DNA from 4 places in the Pseudomonas sp. Z3-6 genome. Region 2 is predicted to be linked to each of the others. Evidence: predicted binding sites of a transcription regulator. Region 2 holds the regulator's gene; each other region holds the start of a gene.
What was found. Region 2 encodes sigma-54, which starts transcription at its own class of promoters, with help from an activator protein. Its sites were predicted from a motif close to ANTGGCATNNANNTTGCTNT; they were not measured.
Positions count from the first base shown of each region.

Region 1 (4,244 bases), 1.4 Mb from region 2:
CGTCGACCGACACAGCCGCCTTGGCCTTGCCTTTGGCGGTAGGAGCCGGAACGTCGGCGCCATCGTCTTCGGCAACGTCTTCCGCCGCCACTTCAAGGCCTTCTTCGGTCTCGTCTTCGTCGCCTACTTCGAGGTCGTCGTTTTCCAGATCATCGTCGCTCATGTTCTACCTCATGACTTGCGAAAAGCAGATTAGTTATAGCCCAGCTTCGCCATCTGTTCGAAGGCTGCCAGAAAAAATTCAACATCCGCCGGCAATCAGCGGTTATGCCTCTTCACCGTACAAGGTGGCGAGGACTTTACGAGCACCGCCGTGATCACGGTGCTCGCCCAGATAAACACCTTGCCAGGTTCCCAATGCCAGCCTTCCTGCCGTAACCGGCAGGCTGAGCTGGCAACCGAGCACGCTGGCCTTGAAGTGCGCCGGGAGGTCGTCCAGGCCTTCGTCGTTGTGCTCATAACCGGCGGCTCCTTGTGGGATCAGCCGATTGAAAAATCGTTCGAAGTCTCGACGTACCGCCGGATCGGCGTTCTCGTTGATGGTCAACGAGGCCGAGGTATGCTGCAGCCACAGATGCAACAGACCAACACGACACGCCTTGAGTTCAGGCAGGCCGGCCAGCAACTCGTCCGTCACCAGATGAAAGCCCCGGGGCCTTGCCCGCAGGGTTATCAGCGTCTGTTGCCACATACAGTTCTCCGCACGTTCGGCGCGCATTCTAGCGCGCTCTGGGAAAAAACAAAGGCCCTAATATTCTTGCTTCGATGTAAGCCTTTGGCGGTATAAAAACCCATGTCGCATCCACAACAAAAGGCGTCGGAAAAACCGCCGCATCCTGTGAGCAATGACAAATTCCAGGCAAAAAAATGCCCGGCGAACCGGGCATTTTTTATGGGCGCGTATTTACAGGTTGTAGCCACGCTCGTTGTGCTGAGCCAGGTCCAGGCCCACGGCTTCTTCTTCCTCGGTGACACGCAGACCCATGACGGCATCCAGCACCTTGAGGATGATGAAGGTGACGATCCCGGTGTAGACCACCGTGAAACCCACGCCTTTGAATTGAATCCACACTTGCGCGCCGATGTCGGTCACGGTGCCGAAGCCACCCAGTGCCGGAGCGGCGAACACACCGGTCAGGATCGCGCCGAGGATACCGCCGATGCCGTGTACGCCGAAGGCGTCCAGGGAATCGTCATAACCGAGCTTGCGCTTGAGGGTGGTAGCGCAGAAGAAGCACACCACGCCCGCCGCCAGGCCGATGACCAAGGCGCCCATCGGGCCCACGGTACCGGCAGCCGGGGTAATTGCAACCAGACCGGCCACCACGCCCGAGGCAATGCCCAGTGCGCTTGGCTTGCCGTGGGTGATCCACTCGGCAAACATCCAGCCCAGCGCCGCCGCAGCGGTCGCGATCTGGGTCACCAGCATCGCCATGCCGGCGGTGCCGTTGGCGGCGACAGCAGAACCGGCGTTGAAGCCGAACCAGCCGACCCACAGCATGGCCGCGCCCATCAGGGTGTAACCCAGGTTGTGCGGCGCCATTGGGGTAGTCGGGAAGCCTTTGCGCTTGCCCAATACCAGGCACGCCACCAGACCTGCGATACCGGCGTTGATGTGCACCACGGTGCCGCCAGCGAAGTCCAGCACGCCCCAGTCCCACATCAGGCCGCCGTTGCCGGACCAGACCATGTGCGCAATCGGTGCATACACCAGGGTGAACCACACGCCCATGAAGATCAGCATGGCGGAGAACTTCATCCGCTCGGCAAATGCGCCGACGATCAGGGCCGGGGTGATGATGGCGAAGGTCATCTGGAAAGTGATGAACACCGCTTCAGGGAACAGCGCCGCCGGACCGGTGATGCTCGCCGGCGTGACGCCCGCCAGGAACGCCTTGCCCAGGCCACCGACGAAGGAGTTGAAATTGACGACGCCCTGCTCCATGCCGGTGGTGTCGAACGCGATGCTGTAGCCATAGATGACCCACAGGACGCTGATCAGACCGGTAATGGCAAAGCACTGCATCATCACGGAAAGAAGGTTTTTCGACCGGACCATGCCACCGTAGAACAGTGCCAGGCCGGGAATGGTCATGAACAGTACAAGAATCGTGGCCGTGAGCATCCAGGCGGTGTCGCCGGAGTTCAGGACAGGGGCTGCCGCTTCTTCTGCCATGGCCAGGCCAGGCATTGCGAAGGACAACAGGGCTCCTAGCCCTGCGAATTTACGCAGAGTCATATTGTTTTCTCCTGGGGCGTTGGGTTTGGCGGCTTAGATGGCGTCGGTATCGGTTTCGCCGGTACGGATGCGGATAGCCTGTTCCAGATTGACCACAAAGATCTTCCCGTCACCGATCTTGCCGGTGTTGGCGGCCTTGGTGATTGCCTCGATCACCCGGTCAAGATCCTTGTCGTCAATGGCGACATCGATCTTCACCTTGGGCAGGAAATCGACCACGTATTCCGCGCCGCGATACAGCTCGGTGTGGCCCTTCTGCCGACCGAAGCCCTTGACCTCAGTAACGGTAATGCCCTGCACGCCGATCTCGGACAACGACTCGCGCACGTCGTCCAACTTGAACGGCTTGATGATGGCAGTGACTAGCTTCATGAAACTTTCTCCCGAATTGGTGGACTTGCCCCAGGAAAACAAACCCGACTCAAGTCTAAGCGCAGTGCCTGGCTTTGTAACGCGTCGTCGGCCCAAGTTGCCCGACAGGTGCCAGTTAACCGATCCTGACGAAACTCCCCGTTCCGCCTGCTGCACTGCATTCGTCACAGCGACTGCATCAGTGCATGGGTCATCAGCCTCTAAGCAGAAACCTTGCCATCTGCACCCAAACCCTCTGATTTCAATCTCTTGGCCACCTGCTCGACGTGCACTGCGGCATGAACCGCAACGTTACGCACAACAACAGTGCAGCAACGCCCGGCGCAATGCGCGAAAAGCGTGCATCCCCGGCTTGCGAATTGACTATAGACACTGCGTGGTACACTGCCCGCCATCGTTTCCAGGACACCTGCACATGCTTGCGCCCAAAGACCTCCTCGACGCCCTGAGCGGCCACGCCTCCCGCCTCTTGAGTGGTGACACGCCGCTGCCCAAAAGCGAAATCGAAAGCCAGTTCAAGGCCCTGCTGCAAAGCGGCTTCAGTAAGCTGGACCTGGTCAGCCGGGAAGAATTCGACAGCCAGATGGTCGTGCTGGCCCGGACCCGGGCACGGCTCGAAAGCCTGGAGGCCAAGGTCGCGGAGCTGGAAGCGCGACTGGCTCCGGCACAGGAATAAGCAGCCCCTGCGGGCCACTCAACCCCTCGCAACATGTTGAGATGGGTCCGGGGTCAGTGCCAGCGGCAGCTCCAGGATAAACAGCGCGCCGCAGCCCGGCCCGGCGCTCTGCACGGTCAGATCGCCGCCCATTTCGTGCGCAGCCAGGATGCAGCTGTGCAGGCCAAAACCATGGCCGTCGACACGCGTGCTGAAGCCGTGCTCGAACACCCGCGCCAGATTGTCCTGCGCGATCCCCTCGCCGTTGTCCTCGATCTCGACCCGGACGCGCCCCTCGTCAACGATCTTCAGGCGCAAGACGATCTGCGGCGGCCGGTTCGTACCTGCGTCCAGCGCCTGCTTGGCGTTGTTGATCAGATTGACCAGGATCTGCAGCACTCGGTGCTTATCCAACGGCATTTGCGGGGTATCGCTGAATTCCTTGATCAGCGTGATGTGGTGGCGGGCCAGGGACACATCGCAAATGCGCACGACATCCTCGACCAGCTCACGCAACGAGCCCGGCTCCAAGACACTGGCATTGCCAGCGTAGGACTGCTGGGTGGCGACGATTTCCTTGATGTGGTCGATTCGACGGGTCAATTGCGCCAGCTCGGCGATCATGCCTTGCTGCTCGACGGCCAGCGCGTCGGCCAGCTTGTCGAGATAGTCGGGTAGCGCGCGCCCTTTCGGATCAGTGCTGATGAAGTCGCCGAGGTCATCGGGATGGTCCTTCATCAACTGGGCGACCTTGGCCACCGCAGGCCCCTTGGAGGTGTGCACCTTATCGTAGAGGACCTGGGCTGACACATTGACGCTGTTAAGCACATTGCCCACGTTGTGCAGCACATTGGTGGCGATCTCCGCCATGCCGGCCCGGCGCGCAGTGGTCACCAGTTCGGCCTGCGCCTCGCGCAATTCGTCGTTGACCTTGGCCAGTTGCTGCGGGCTGGGGATCTTCAGGGCCGCCGGCACCAA
Region 1 is NZ_CP071644.1:335,259-339,502, reverse strand. Features, by position in the region: gene sutA (transcriptional regulator SutA) at 1-163, opposite strand, end outside; gene J3P88_RS01445 (secondary thiamine-phosphate synthase enzyme YjbQ) at 266-691, opposite strand; gene J3P88_RS01440 (ammonium transporter) at 905-2,239, opposite strand; gene glnK (P-II family nitrogen regulator) at 2,273-2,611, opposite strand; gene J3P88_RS01430 (accessory factor UbiK family protein) at 3,027-3,287, shown strand; gene J3P88_RS01425 (sensor histidine kinase) at 3,306-4,244, opposite strand, start outside.
Region 1: glnK (P-II family nitrogen regulator) is a predicted target of sigma-54. The motif match lies at 2,813-2,832, and genes of this name have one in related genera.

Region 2 (4,244 bases):
TGGCTTTCATCCTCGATGGCTTCGGCCAGGGAGCGGTTGGCGTTGCTCAGGGGGTGGCGCCGGCGGGTTTCGGAAAAGCGCTTGAGCAGCGTCTCCTCATCGGCATCCAGGTACAACACATCGCACTGGATATGCCGGCTGCGCACTTCCTCGAGCAGTTCAGGGAAGCGCGACAGGTGGCTCGGCAGGTTGCGCGCATCGATGGACACCGCCACCAGCGACTGCGCCAGTTCCGTGTGGATCAGGGCGCGCTCGGCCAGTTCCGGCAGCAGGCCGGCGGGCAGGTTGTCGATGCAATAGTAGCCGCTGTCCTCAAGCACGTTGAGGGCCGTGCTTTTACCGGAGCCGGAGCGGCCACTGACGATGATCATGCGCATGTTTAATGACCGTTCTGCTCGTCCAGGACCACCTGGTACAAAGCTTCGTTACTCGGTGCGCTGCGCAGTTTTTCGCGCACTTCCTTGCGGTCCAGCATGCTGGCAATCTGGCGCAGCAGCTCGAGGTGCGCATCGGTCGCCGCTTCCGGAACCAGCAATACAAACAGCAGGTCGACCGGGGCGCCGTCGATGGCGTCGAAATCTATGGGGGTATCAAGGTGCAACAATGCGCTGATCGGCGCGGCACACCCCTTGAGACGGCAGTGAGGAATGGCGATGCCGTTGCCAAAACCGGTGGAACCGAGTTTTTCACGGGCAACCAGGGCCTCGAAGACGTCCTGCATCACCAGATCAGGCACCTCGCGGTGGATCAGGTTGGCAATTTGTTCGAGGGCTTTCTTTTTACTGCCGCCCGGCGCGTTCACTTGGGAACGGCCGGGGGTCAGGATGGTTTCTAGTCGGATCATGGATTGGGGGGGTTAACGACCGGTAGCGCCCTGGAGGAGGCTCTGGGTCTTTTCCTTATGCTTTTTGAGTTGGCGATCCAGCTTGTCGGTCAGCAGGTCAATCGCGGCATACATGTCTGTGTGCTCTGCGTTGGCAACCACTTCTCCGCCGGGAATATGCAGCGTGGCTTCGATTTTCTGCAGCAGCTTCTCGACGTTCATCGTGACCTGCACGTTGGTGATCTTGTCGAAATGCCTCTCCAATCGGTCGAGTTTTTCGCCGATGTAGGTGCGCAGGGGTTCGGTCACTTCCAGTTGGTGTCCACTGATGTTGACTTGCATACAGCTTCTCCTTCGTTGCCAGTGCATAAAGCGGCAGGCAGAAATGCCTGCCACTGGAACGCTGTGGCGTGGCCTTGTTACATCAACCGCTTGCGCTCGCTCGAAGGCGCGATCCCGAGGGATTCACGGTACTTGGCGACGGTACGGCGGGCCACCTGAATGCCTTGTGCCTCCAGTAAACCAGCGATCTTGCTGTCACTCAACGGCTTTTTCTGATTTTCCGCAGCCACCAGTTTTTTGATGATCGCGCGGATGGCCGTGGACGAGCATTCGCCGCCTTCGGAGGTGCTGACGTGGCTGGAGAAAAAGTATTTCAATTCATAGATGCCCCGGGGGGTATGCATGAATTTCTGGGTGGTCACCCGGGAAATCGTCGATTCGTGCATGCCCACGGCTTCGGCAATGTCATGCAGGACCAACGGTTTCATCGCTTCATCGCCGTACTCCAGGAAGCCGCGCTGATGCTCGACGATCTGGGTGGCAACTTTCATCAATGTTTCGTTGCGGCTTTGCAGGCTCTTGATGAACCAGCGGGCTTCCTGCAGCTGATTGCGCATGAAGGTGTTGTCGGCGCTGGTGTCGGCACGCTTGACGAAGCCAGCGTACTGGGCGTTGACGCGCAGCTTGGGCACCGATTCCTGGTTGAGCTCCACCAGCCAGCGATCATTGTGCTTGCGCACGATCACGTCGGGCACCACGTACTCAGGCTCGGTGGATTCGATCTGCGAGCCGGGGCGCGGGTTGAGGCTCTGCACCAGCTCGATGACCTGGCGCAGCTCATCTTCCTTGAGCTTCATGCGGCGCATCAGTTGGCTGTAGTCGCGACCGCCCAGCAGGTCGATGAAATCGGTGACCAGTCGCTTGGCTTCGGCCAGCCACGGTGTCTTGGCGGACAACTGGCGCAATTGCAGCAACAGGCACTCGCCCAGGTTGCGAGCGCCGATGCCGGCCGGCTCGAACTGCTGGATGCGATGGAGGACGGCTTCGATCTCGTCCAGCTCGATGTCGAGCTCGGGGTCGAAGGCTTCGAGGATCTCCTCGAGGGTCTCGTCCAGGTAGCCCTGGTTGTTGATGCAATCGATCAGGGTCACGGCGATCAGGCGATCGGTGTCGGACATCGGCGCCAGGTTCAGTTGCCACAACAAGTGGCTTTGCAGGCTCTCGCCGGCAGAGGTGCGGGTGGTGAAGTCCCACTCGTCGTCATCGCTGCTTGGCAGGTTGCTGGCGCTGGTCTGGTAGACGTCTTCCCAGGCCGTGTCCACGGGCAGCTCGTTGGGAATGCGTTCGTTCCATTCGCCTTCCTCGAGGTTGTCCACCGTCGGGGCGGCTTCCTGGTAGGACGGTTCCGGGATCTCGGTATTGGTCTTCTGCTCGACGTTGTCGGCCAGCGGATCGGTGTTATCGAAGTCGTCGCCTTCTTCCTGGCGTTCGAGCATCGGATTGGACTCCAGGGCCTCCTGGATTTCCTGTTGCAGGTCCAGGGTCGACAATTGGAGCAGGCGGATGGCCTGTTGCAGCTGCGGTGTCATCGTCAGCTGCTGGCCCATTCTCAAGACTAGCGATGGTTTCATGGCAGGGGCTTAACACCTTATTCGCCGGCGCACATGCGCCATCCACTACAGGGCGCCGGAGCGCCAAACTTAAGCAAATTATATGCCTGAAACTGAAGTGTTTGCCTAGAGCGTCGCCATAATAAAATTAAACGACGCCCGGGCAATTCGCCAGACACGTGTGCTTACAGGCGGAACTCATGGCCCAGGTACACTTCCTTGACCAGGTCGTTGGCCAGGATCGCAGCGGAGTCACCTTCGGCGATCAACTGGCCGTCATTGACAATGTAGGCGGTTTCGCAGATATCCAGCGTCTCGCGCACGTTGTGGTCGGTGATCAGTACGCCGATGCCCTTGGCCTTGAGGTGATGGATGATCTGCTTGATGTCCCCCACCGAGATCGGGTCCACGCCGGCGAACGGTTCGTCGAGCAGGATGAATTTCGGCGCGGTGGCCAGGGCGCGGGCGATTTCCACGCGACGCCGTTCGCCACCAGACAGGCTCATGCCCAGGTTGTCGCGAATGTGGCTGATGTGGAATTCCTGTAACAGGCTTTCCAGCTCCTGGCGACGGCCGGCCTTGTCGAGTTCCTTGCGGGTCTCGAGGATCGCCATGATGTTGTCGGCCACCGACAGTTTGCGGAAGATCGACGCTTCTTGCGGCAAATAGCCGATACCGGCCTTCGCGCGGCCGTGCATCGGCTGGTGGCTGACATCCAGGTCGTCGATCAGTACGCGACCCTGATCGGCCTGGACCAGGCCGACGATCATATAGAAGCAAGTAGTCTTGCCCGCGCCATTGGGGCCGAGCAGGCCGACGATCTGGCCGCTGTCGATGGACAGGCTGACATCACGCACGACTTGACGGCTCTTGTAGCTCTTGGCCAAGTGCTGAGCTTTCAGAGTTGCCATTACTGGGCCTTCTGCTCGGTTTTCTTTTTAGGCTGGATCACCATGTCGATCCGCGGACGCTGCTCGGTCACCTTGCTGCCGGTGGCGCGACCGGCGCTGGCGAGTTTCTTGTTGGTGTCGTAGACGATTTTCTCGCCTTGGGTGACGTTGTTGTCCTTGTCGACGACCTTGGCGCGGTCGATCAGGACCACGCGATCCTGGGAGGCGTGATATTGGATGGTAACGCCGTAGCCTTGTACCGGCTTGGTGTCGCCCGCGGTTTGCATCTGCTCGAAATAGGCCAGGTTGCCCACCGAGGTCACCACGTCGATATCGCCGGACTGGGTGCGGGTGATGGTCACGGTGTTGCCGGTGACCTTCATCGAGCCTTGGGTGATGATCACGTCGCCTTTATAGGTGGCGACGCCATTCTTGTCGTCGAGTTGCGCGTCGTCGGCCTGGATGCGGATAGGCTGGTCGCGGTCGGTGGGAAGAGCCCAGGCGCTCGCGCTTCCCAGTGCTGCGCCCAGACTGAGCAAAATAGGGAGGGTTTTAGCGAGCTTCATACTGTCCTCTTACGTTCGATAGCAGGTGTATCCTGCTTTCCTTCAAATACGCCTTCATTCCCGTGCCGGTCGA
Region 2 is NZ_CP071644.1:5,870,989-5,875,232, reverse strand. Features, by position in the region: gene rapZ (RNase adapter RapZ) at 1-377, opposite strand, end outside; gene ptsN (PTS IIA-like nitrogen regulatory protein PtsN) at 380-844, opposite strand; gene hpf (ribosome hibernation-promoting factor, HPF/YfiA family) at 857-1,165, opposite strand; gene J3P88_RS25565 (RNA polymerase factor sigma-54) at 1,243-2,736, opposite strand; gene lptB (LPS export ABC transporter ATP-binding protein) at 2,901-3,626, opposite strand; gene lptA (lipopolysaccharide transport periplasmic protein LptA) at 3,626-4,171, opposite strand; gene lptC (LPS export ABC transporter periplasmic protein LptC) at 4,158-4,244, opposite strand, start outside.

Region 3 (4,244 bases), 2.1 Mb from region 2:
CCGTATCCACCAGTTTGCGCATGTTGGGGTTGTCGAAGCCCTCGCCGATGATGTCGAACGCTTGCAGCAGCGGTACGCCAGCCTTGAGCATCGTGGCCATCTGGCGGGTGAAGAGGGCGATGTCCAGCGGCTTGATGCGCTTGCCCTTGCTGAATATCGAGGTGGATTTCTTGCGGACCTTCTCCGGGTTGATGCCTTGCTTGCGCAGTTGTGCCTTGACCAGGGCCGGGCTCTGGCCCGTCAGCTCACCGGTCATTTTCGTGCCTTTGCGGTCCTTGCCTTCCCAGGTGTACACATCGGTTTTGACTGCCTTGACCGCCATGTTCAATCCTTGGTGACCCGGTTGATTTCTTCGAGGCTGGTAACGCCCTGCATCACTTTGAGCAGCCCCGATGCGCGCAGGTCATTGAAGCCGTCCTTGCGCATCTGCAGATCGATTTCCAGTGAGTTGCCCTCGGCCATGATCAACCGTTGCAGCTCTGGCGTGTTCTTGACCACTTCGTAAACCCCCACGCGCCCTTTGTAACCGTGGTTGCACTGTTCGCAACCGACCGGCTCATAGATCGTGAATGAGCCGATGCGTTCCCGGGGGAAACCTTCCTTGAGCAAGGTTTCCTCGGGAATCTCGATGGCCTTCTTGCAGTGGTTGCACAGCTTGCGCGCCAGCCGCTGGGCGATGATCAGGTGTACGGCGGTGGCGATGTTGAACCCCGGGATACCCATGTTCTGCAAGCGGATCAGGGTTTCGGCGGCGCTGTTGGTGTGCAGGGTGGAAAGCACCAGGTGCCCGGTCTGGGCGGCCTTGATGGCGATTTCGGCGGTTTCCAGGTCGCGGATCTCGCCGACCATGATCACGTCCGGGTCCTGGCGCAGGAACGAGCGCAGGGCCTGGGCGAAGTCCAGCCCCTGGCGCGGGTTCACGTTGACCTGGTTGATGCCTTCCATGTTGATTTCCACCGGGTCTTCGGCGGTGGAAATGTTGATGTCCACGGTGTTGAGGATGTTCAGTCCGGTGTACAGCGACACGGTCTTGCCCGAGCCGGTCGGGCCGGTGACCAGGATCAGCCCTTGCGGTTGCTTGAGGGCGGCCATGTACAGGTCTTTCTGATCCGGCTCGTAGCCCAGGGCATCGATGCCCATTTGCGCGCTGGACGGGTCGAGGATCCGGATCACCACTTTTTCGCCCCAGAGCGTGGGCAGGGTGTTGACCCGGAAGTCGATGGACTTGGTTTTCGACAGGCGCATTTTCAGCCGGCCGTCCTGGGGTTTGCGCCGCTCGGAAATATCGAGGCTGGCCATGACCTTCAGGCGGGCGGCGATGCGGGTCGCCAATTGGATCGGCGGCTTGGCCACTTCCCGCAGCATGCCGTCGGTGCGCACCCGCACCCGGTAGGTTTTTTCGTAGGGTTCGAAATGCAGGTCGGAAGAGCCGCCCTTGATCGCGTCCAGCAACATCTTGTTGACGAAGCGCACCACGGGCGCGTCATCGGTGTCCTGGCCGCCGATGGCGTCCTGCTTGGTGTCGTCGATTGATTCGATGTCCAGGCCATCGAGGTCGACGTCGCCCATGCCTTCCAGGCCGGTGCTACTGGATTCGAAGAATTTTTCGATGGCGTCGCTGAGCTTGTCGTCCTCCACCAGGATGGCTTCGGTGGTCAGGCCGGTGCTGAACTGGATGTCGTTGATGGCCTGGTGATTGGTCGGGTCGGAGATGCCCACGTACAGCTTGTTGCCGCGTCGCCACAGCGGCAGGGCGTGGTGCTGACGCACCAGTTTTTCGCTGACCAGGCCGGTGGGTTGGGCTTCCTTGTCCAGGCTGTTGAGGTCCAGCAGGGCCACGCCGAAATGCTCCGAGGCGATTTCCGCGATCTGGCGGCTCTGGACCAGTTTGTTCTGCACCAGGTAGCTGACCAGGGGGATGCGGCTGCGTTGGGCCTGTTGATACGCCTGTTGCGCACTTTGCTCGGTGAGCAGTTCGGCCAGCACCAATTGCTTGGTCAGGCCGCTGAGGGCGATGTCATTCATGGGAATACCGGACGCGGACAGTTCATGACTTATAGCCTAGTCAAGCATCCACGCCAAACCAGCGGGCCGGGGTGACAAAAAACGTCAGATAGTGCGGTTGTTGAGGTAGGACGTCGCCGTTGTGCGGGATCGACACCCTTTATTGATGGGGCTTGAGGGTTGGCATGTGCCCTGCAATGGCGATTTCAGGTCATGAGATTTCGACTCATGCATGGGAGATGTCTATGAATAAGCAAAAGGGCTTTACGCTGATCGAGCTGCTGATCGTCGTGGCGATCATCGGCATTCTGGCGACGTTTGCGTTGCCGCAGTATTCCAAGTACCAGGCGCGGGCGAAGGTGACGGTTGGGCTGGCAGAAGCTTCTTCGTTGAAGGTGCCGGTGGAAGACCTCTTGAATAAAGGGACCACTCCAACGGCTGCCAATACGGGCGTACCGGCGTCGAGCAACAACTGCACGATGTCTGTTTCAGGTGATGCTGCTGCAGGGACGGCCAGCGTCACTTGCACCATAAAGGAAGCGCCTTCTTCCATCGTAGGTAAAACGATCATCCTCAGTCGTGCCGGGACAGGTACCTGGAGCTGCTCTTCCAATGTTGCTGAAGAGTTTTTGCCCGCAGGTGGCTGCACAGTGGCGGTTGCTCCTTGATTATCCTATCCACTGAGGTTTAGTCCGTGACCGCGGCGCGAGATTGCTTGCGCCGTATGGCCAACAAAAGGGCTGCTACGCAGCCCAGCGGGAGCAAGCTCCCTCGCCACAGAAAACCCTTCGCAATTCAGAAGCTTAGAAAGAGGCTAAAACCCGCAAGTTGCATGTCGAAAATCGGCGGCTCATGCATTTTGCATGATCGCCAAAATCGCCGCTTCGCTTAACCTGCTGATTCATAAGCAATTTATAAATGTTTCAAAACTGGCACAGCCTTCGCACTACTCCTGTTAACCCTGCCGGGATTCATCTCCGGCGGTTTCTGAGAAAAACAGGAGTTACTCGTATGAAGAAGTTCGCTATCACTGCCGCCGCTGCTACCGCTCTGACCCTGACCATGGCTAGCGCATTCGCCGAGACCACCCAAGCGACTCAGGCGCCAATGATGCTGGCTGCAGGCGAAGTGACAGAGGCCAAAGAAGACGTTTCCGATACCTGGATCACCACCAAGGTCAAAGCTGACCTAGTCACTGAAAAAGGCATTCCAGGCACAGATATCAAAGTCGAAACCAATAAAGGTGTTGTGTCCCTGTCTTCGATGACCAAAGTCACTGAAGCACAAAAAGACACCGCTGTGGCAATCGCCAAGAAAATCAAGGGCGTCAAGGACGTATCGGCTGACGGCCTGAAGGCCGAGTAAGGCCAAGACTTCTCGCCTGGACTGGGAGAAGGCACGGCAAGCGGGCTGAGTCATACGCTTGCCGTTGCTTTGGAGTTCATGCGAAAGGCCATAGGGATGTGGCCATTACAGGCCTCCGGCATTCGTGTCGGGGGCCTGTTCTATTTCAGGGTGGAAAATGTATATGGGGCTGGGCAGCCAGGGAGACCGAGTTGCCCTTTTCGCGAGCAAGCCCGCTCCCACAGTGAACCGAGTTTCTTCAGGAAAAATGCGATCCACTGTGGGAGCGGGCTTGCTCGCGAAGGCGGCAGCACGATCAACTCATATGCTGCTGATTGTGTAGCGGCCCGGTCACCGCCCCCGCTTGCTGGTGATCTCCACCAGCCGATTGCCCTCGAAACGCAGGTACTGATACATGCCGTTGTTGGGGCCGTAGGTCAATTCTTCCACCGGGTATTCTTCCCGGCGATTGACGCTGCGCTTGTAGCCCAAGTCATCCCGCGCCGCAGGCTGTCCGCACTTCTGCAGCACTTCGCTCAAGCGGTCGCCGACGCTGATCAACTGGTTGCCGCAGCGCAGCGTGGTGGCCGCCGATGCCTGGCCGGCGGCGAGCAATAGACCCAGGCCGAGCCCGTACCAGGGTTTCATCTTATTCGGCATCCAGATGCATAGGCGTGACCACCCGGCCATCGCTTTCGGCCTGGCCGAGGCTGGCGTCGATGAAATACACGCGGTCGTCGGCCAACTGACCTTTGTCCACCAGGAAATCCTTGATGCTGCTGGCCCGTTCCTGTCCCAGTTGGCGCAACAGCACGTCGCTGCCGCTCCAGAACTTGATCACGCCTTCGCGCAGTTTCTCGATGCGCGCCGTTTTATCCAGTTGCGTCCATTCGGCC
Region 3 is NZ_CP071644.1:1,074,100-1,078,343, forward strand. Features, by position in the region: gene J3P88_RS04890 (type II secretion system F family protein) at 1-322, opposite strand, end outside; gene pilB (type IV-A pilus assembly ATPase PilB) at 325-2,025, opposite strand; gene J3P88_RS04900 (pilin) at 2,250-2,672, shown strand; gene J3P88_RS04905 (BON domain-containing protein) at 3,016-3,369, shown strand; gene J3P88_RS04910 (DUF2845 domain-containing protein) at 3,700-3,996, opposite strand; gene J3P88_RS04915 (DUF748 domain-containing protein) at 3,998-4,244, opposite strand, start outside.
Region 3: J3P88_RS04900 (pilin) is a predicted target of sigma-54. The motif match lies at 2,184-2,203, and genes of this name have one in related genera.

Region 4 (4,244 bases), 3.1 Mb from region 2:
AATGGCATTGCCCAGTTCACGGACCAGTGGGATGAATTCGGTGAGCCAGGCATGCAGGCCCCCGTCGAGGATTTCGTTGATGCCGGTGTAGCGCAGGCGTGCGTCCATTTCCGCCGCCAGCCGTTGTGCCTGCCGGCCGTTGGTGCCCGGCAGGCTGGCGAGGATCTGGTTGATTTCTTCAGTGCAGGCGCGCAGCGAGCGCGGCACGTCGGCGCGCAACAGCAGCAACTCCGCCACATGGCGAGCGCCCGGGGCCTCACGGTAGATCTCGGTGTAGGCCTCGAAGGACGACAAGGCCCGCAACAAGGCGCTCCATTGGTAGTACGCGTGAGCCGTGCCATCGCTGACCGCGTCGGCCTGGTCACCGGCCATTTCGTAGCGCGCATCGAGCAAGCGCAGGGTGTTGTCGGCCCGTTCGATAAAGGTCCCCAGGCGAATGAACCGGAACGCGTCGTTCCGCATGATGGTGCCGTAGGTTGCGCCGCGAAACAGGTGCGAGCGCTCCTTGATCCACTCGCAGAAACGGCTCATGCCGTAGCGATTCAAGCCTTGCTCGGCGATACCGCGAATTTCCAGCCAAGTGGCATTGATGTTTTCCCACATGTCGGCGGTGATTCGCCCACGTACCGCGTGGGCACTGGCTCGCGCGGAGCCCAGGCAACTGTAGATGCTGGCCGGGTTGGCCGCTTCCAGGGCAAAGAAATGCAGCAGGCGCTCGGCGTGCAGATCGCCGTGTCGCTCCCGGTAATCGTCCAGCGTGCCGGTGATCAGCAATGGCATGGCCAGTTCGTGCAGGCCGTCGCCACGCCCGTCCTGGGGCATCAACGACAACGAATAGCTCACGTCGAGCATCCGCGCGAGGTTTTCCGCCCGCTCCAGGTAGCGCGACATCCAGTACAGGTCCGAGGCGGTTCTACTCAGCATGGCAGCTCCTCAATCCTCGACCACCCAAGTGTCCTTGGTACCACCGCCCTGGGATGAGTTCACCACCAGGGAGCCCTCGCGCAGCGCCACCCGTGTCAGCCCGCCAGGGACCACGCGGGTCTCGCGGCCGGCCAGCACGAACGGACGCAAGTCGATGTGGCGCGGGGCGATGCCATTTTCGACAAAGGTCGGGCAGGTCGAGAGCGACAACGTCGGCTGGGCGATGTAGGCGTGCGGCTTGGCCTTGATCCGCTCGCGAAAGGCATCGATCTGCGCCGTGGTCGCGGCTGGCCCCACCAGCATCCCATAACCGCCGGAACCCTGGGTTTCCTTGACCACCAGGTCGGGAAGGTTCGCCAGTACGTGGGAAAGTTCAGCGGGATTACGGCACTGCCAGGTAGGAACGTTCTTCAGGATCGGCTCTTCGTCCAGGTAAAAACGGATCATGTCGGTGACGAACGGGTACACCGATTTGTCGTCTGCTACACCTGTGCCGATGGCATTGGCCAGCACCACGTTGCCGGAACGGTAGGAGCACAACAGACCCGGTACGCCGAGCATCGAATCCGGATTGAAGGCCAGGGGATCGAGGAACGCATCGTCGAGGCGACGGTAGATCACATCAACCGCTTTCGGGCCGTCGGTGGTGCGCATGAACACTTTGTCATCCCGCACGAACAGGTCGGCGCCTTCCACCAATTCCACGCCCATTTCCCGGGCGAGGAACGCGTGCTCGAAGAACGCGCTGTTGAAACGCCCCGGCGTCAGCACCACGACGCTGGGGTCGTCCAGTGGGCTGGAGCTTTTCAGGGTGTCGAGCAGCAGGTTCGGATAATGGTCAATGGGGGCGATGCGCTGGGCGGCGAACAGTTCGGGGAACAGGCGCATCATCATCTTGCGGTCTTCGAGCATGTAGCTGACACCGCTGGGCGTACGAAGATTGTCTTCGAGCACGTAGTACGTACCGTCACCGTCGCGCACCAGGTCAACACCGCAAATGTGCGCATAGATGTCACGGTGCAGGTCCAGCCCCTGCATCGCCAGTTGGTATTGCTCGTTGGCCAGCACCTGCTCGGCGGGAATGATGCCGGCGCGGATGATCCGTTGTTCGTGGTAGAGGTCGGCCAGGAACATGTTCAGCGCCTTGACCCGCTGGATGCAGCCGCGCTCCACCACCCGCCATTCGCTGGCCGGAATGCTACGCGGGATCGTGTCGAACGGAATCAGGCGCTCGGTCCCCTGCTCGTCGCCGTACAGCGTGAACGTAATGCCGGCACGATGAAACAACAGGTCGGCTTCGCGCCTGCGTTGCGCCAGCAGCTCGTCAGGCGTGTCGGCCAACCAGCGGGCAAACGCCTGGTAGTGCGGCCGGACCTGGCCGTCGGCGTCATACATTTCATCAAAACCGCTGCGGATCATGCCGTACTCCTTGTCACCCTGGCAGCAAGCTTCGCAAGCCCCGTGCCATCGGCATAAACGCTTTATGATCAACGGGTTGGATTCTCCACTCACAGGCGACGCACTTTTATGGTGCGGCAAATCCCCCAACCCGCTGCCCCCCGCTTCATTGCGACGCAGGGGCGTCGCTTTCATGAGCATAGTCACGGAAAAACGACGCGGCTTGGTCTCGATACAGTTAGGTACAAAACCTGGAGAAGGATGGTGATGAATCAGCGGGAAAGTGATGTTGGTTTGCGGCCGCCATCGCGAGCAAGCTCGCTCCCACAATGGATTATCGGTGAGCCCCCCTGTGGGAGCCGAGCTTGCTCGCGATGGCGTCGGCACATTCAACATGGATGCAAGCTGGCCCACCGTCATCGCGAGCAAGCTCGGCTCCCACAGGAGTTTATTGGCGGCTAGCAGACATGAAAACGGCCGACACAAAGGTCAGCCGTTGCTGTGGTTGCGGTAAGTGATTGTCAGGCCTGCAGGCGCCGGATCTCTTGCTTGACGCCCCACCCTTCGATCACACCACCCAAAGGTTCGACGACGGCCTCGAAGTCTTGCTCGAAGTCGCCAATATCATCGTAAGTGGCGTACATCACCCGGCTCAGTTCCAATGACCAAGCCCCGTCGTCCCGTGCACTGATCTGCGCGTTCAACGACTCTCCCCGAAAATGACCTGCCGCCCTGCGCGCCCGCTCCTCGTCCGGGAAAATGGCGTAGAACTCAATGGGATGGAATCGGGAAAAATCGAAACCGCCTTCTTTCATGCGGCGCAATACGCTGGTGCTGATGTCTTCTTGATAGGCTGTGCTCATGAAACGTCCTCCTAAAACCGATGGATAGACTTTCCGTCTTCCCGTGCGTGAAGCCCGTAGGCTGCAAGCGATACGGCATCAAATGACCGTCGGGACACAAGCATGTAGCTGACAAGACCGGACCTTGGCGATCCTTTCGCTGATCTCAATTGCAGAGTAGCCGCAAGTGATGGCCACTGCCAAGCGAGACCTGGCAAGGTTTCATGAAATGGGTGTAATGCTGACGATTTCGATACTGTTCTGGGACTTGAGATTCTTGACCGTCGGGTCTTCGGTGCGGTTCTCCAAGTCGTTCATATCCAGCTTGTTGAGCACTGGAAGCAACCTTTCGCGAATCAGTTGGGCAGCCTGCTCCATGGTGGGCTTCTGGTCATAGTCGAACTGCTCGACGGTGGTTTCACCGTGATCGTCAATGAAAGTGATTTCCCACTTTTGCATCAGTGTCTCCTTGATCAATTCAGGGCCGGGCTTACCTCTATCTCGACATTGGCGGTGGAACAATCGTTCCGCTGGGTGCTCGGACGGCACACATGAAAAGACCGCCTCGAGGGCGGTCTTTTCATCAGCGAATACTGTTTATTTTTCAGCGAGCTCTTTCAACGCTTTCAATGTATTGAACGGCGCATCCACCACGAACTTGTTGGCCACCATGGACGGTACGCTACCACCCGGCTCGGTATGGACTTGATAGGTCACTTCGACCTGGCCGTCCTTGGGAATGAACTTCCAGAAACCCTCGACCTTGGTCACACGCACAAAACCCTTCTCCTCTGGCAAGTACCCAGGTAAGCCCTCGAGCTTGCGGGTCAAGCTGCCATCGGCGCCCTCCTCGGTCGTGACTTTCAGCACCGAGTCCCGGGGCGTCACCGGCCATGGCGTGTTGAATTGGGTGTAAGTCCAGCTCTTGTCGCCTTCGTGCTTGAGCAGTTTCTGGCTCTTGCATTCATGAATCCAGGCGCAGGCGCCCGCTACGTCCTCTTGCAAGCTGCGCAGCTTGGCCATGGTGGTTTTCATCACTGTCACGCCGCGATAAGCCTTGTACTCGGAGCCCGCTACTTC
Region 4 is NZ_CP071644.1:2,030,272-2,034,515, reverse strand. Features, by position in the region: gene J3P88_RS09275 (alpha-E domain-containing protein) at 1-924, opposite strand, end outside; gene J3P88_RS09270 (circularly permuted type 2 ATP-grasp protein) at 934-2,343, opposite strand; gene J3P88_RS09265 (ribonuclease E inhibitor RraB) at 2,844-3,185, opposite strand; gene J3P88_RS09260 (hypothetical protein) at 3,387-3,623, opposite strand; gene J3P88_RS09255 (START domain-containing protein) at 3,762-4,244, opposite strand, start outside.
Region 4: J3P88_RS09270 (circularly permuted type 2 ATP-grasp protein) is a predicted target of sigma-54. The motif match lies at 2,374-2,393, and genes of this name have one in related genera.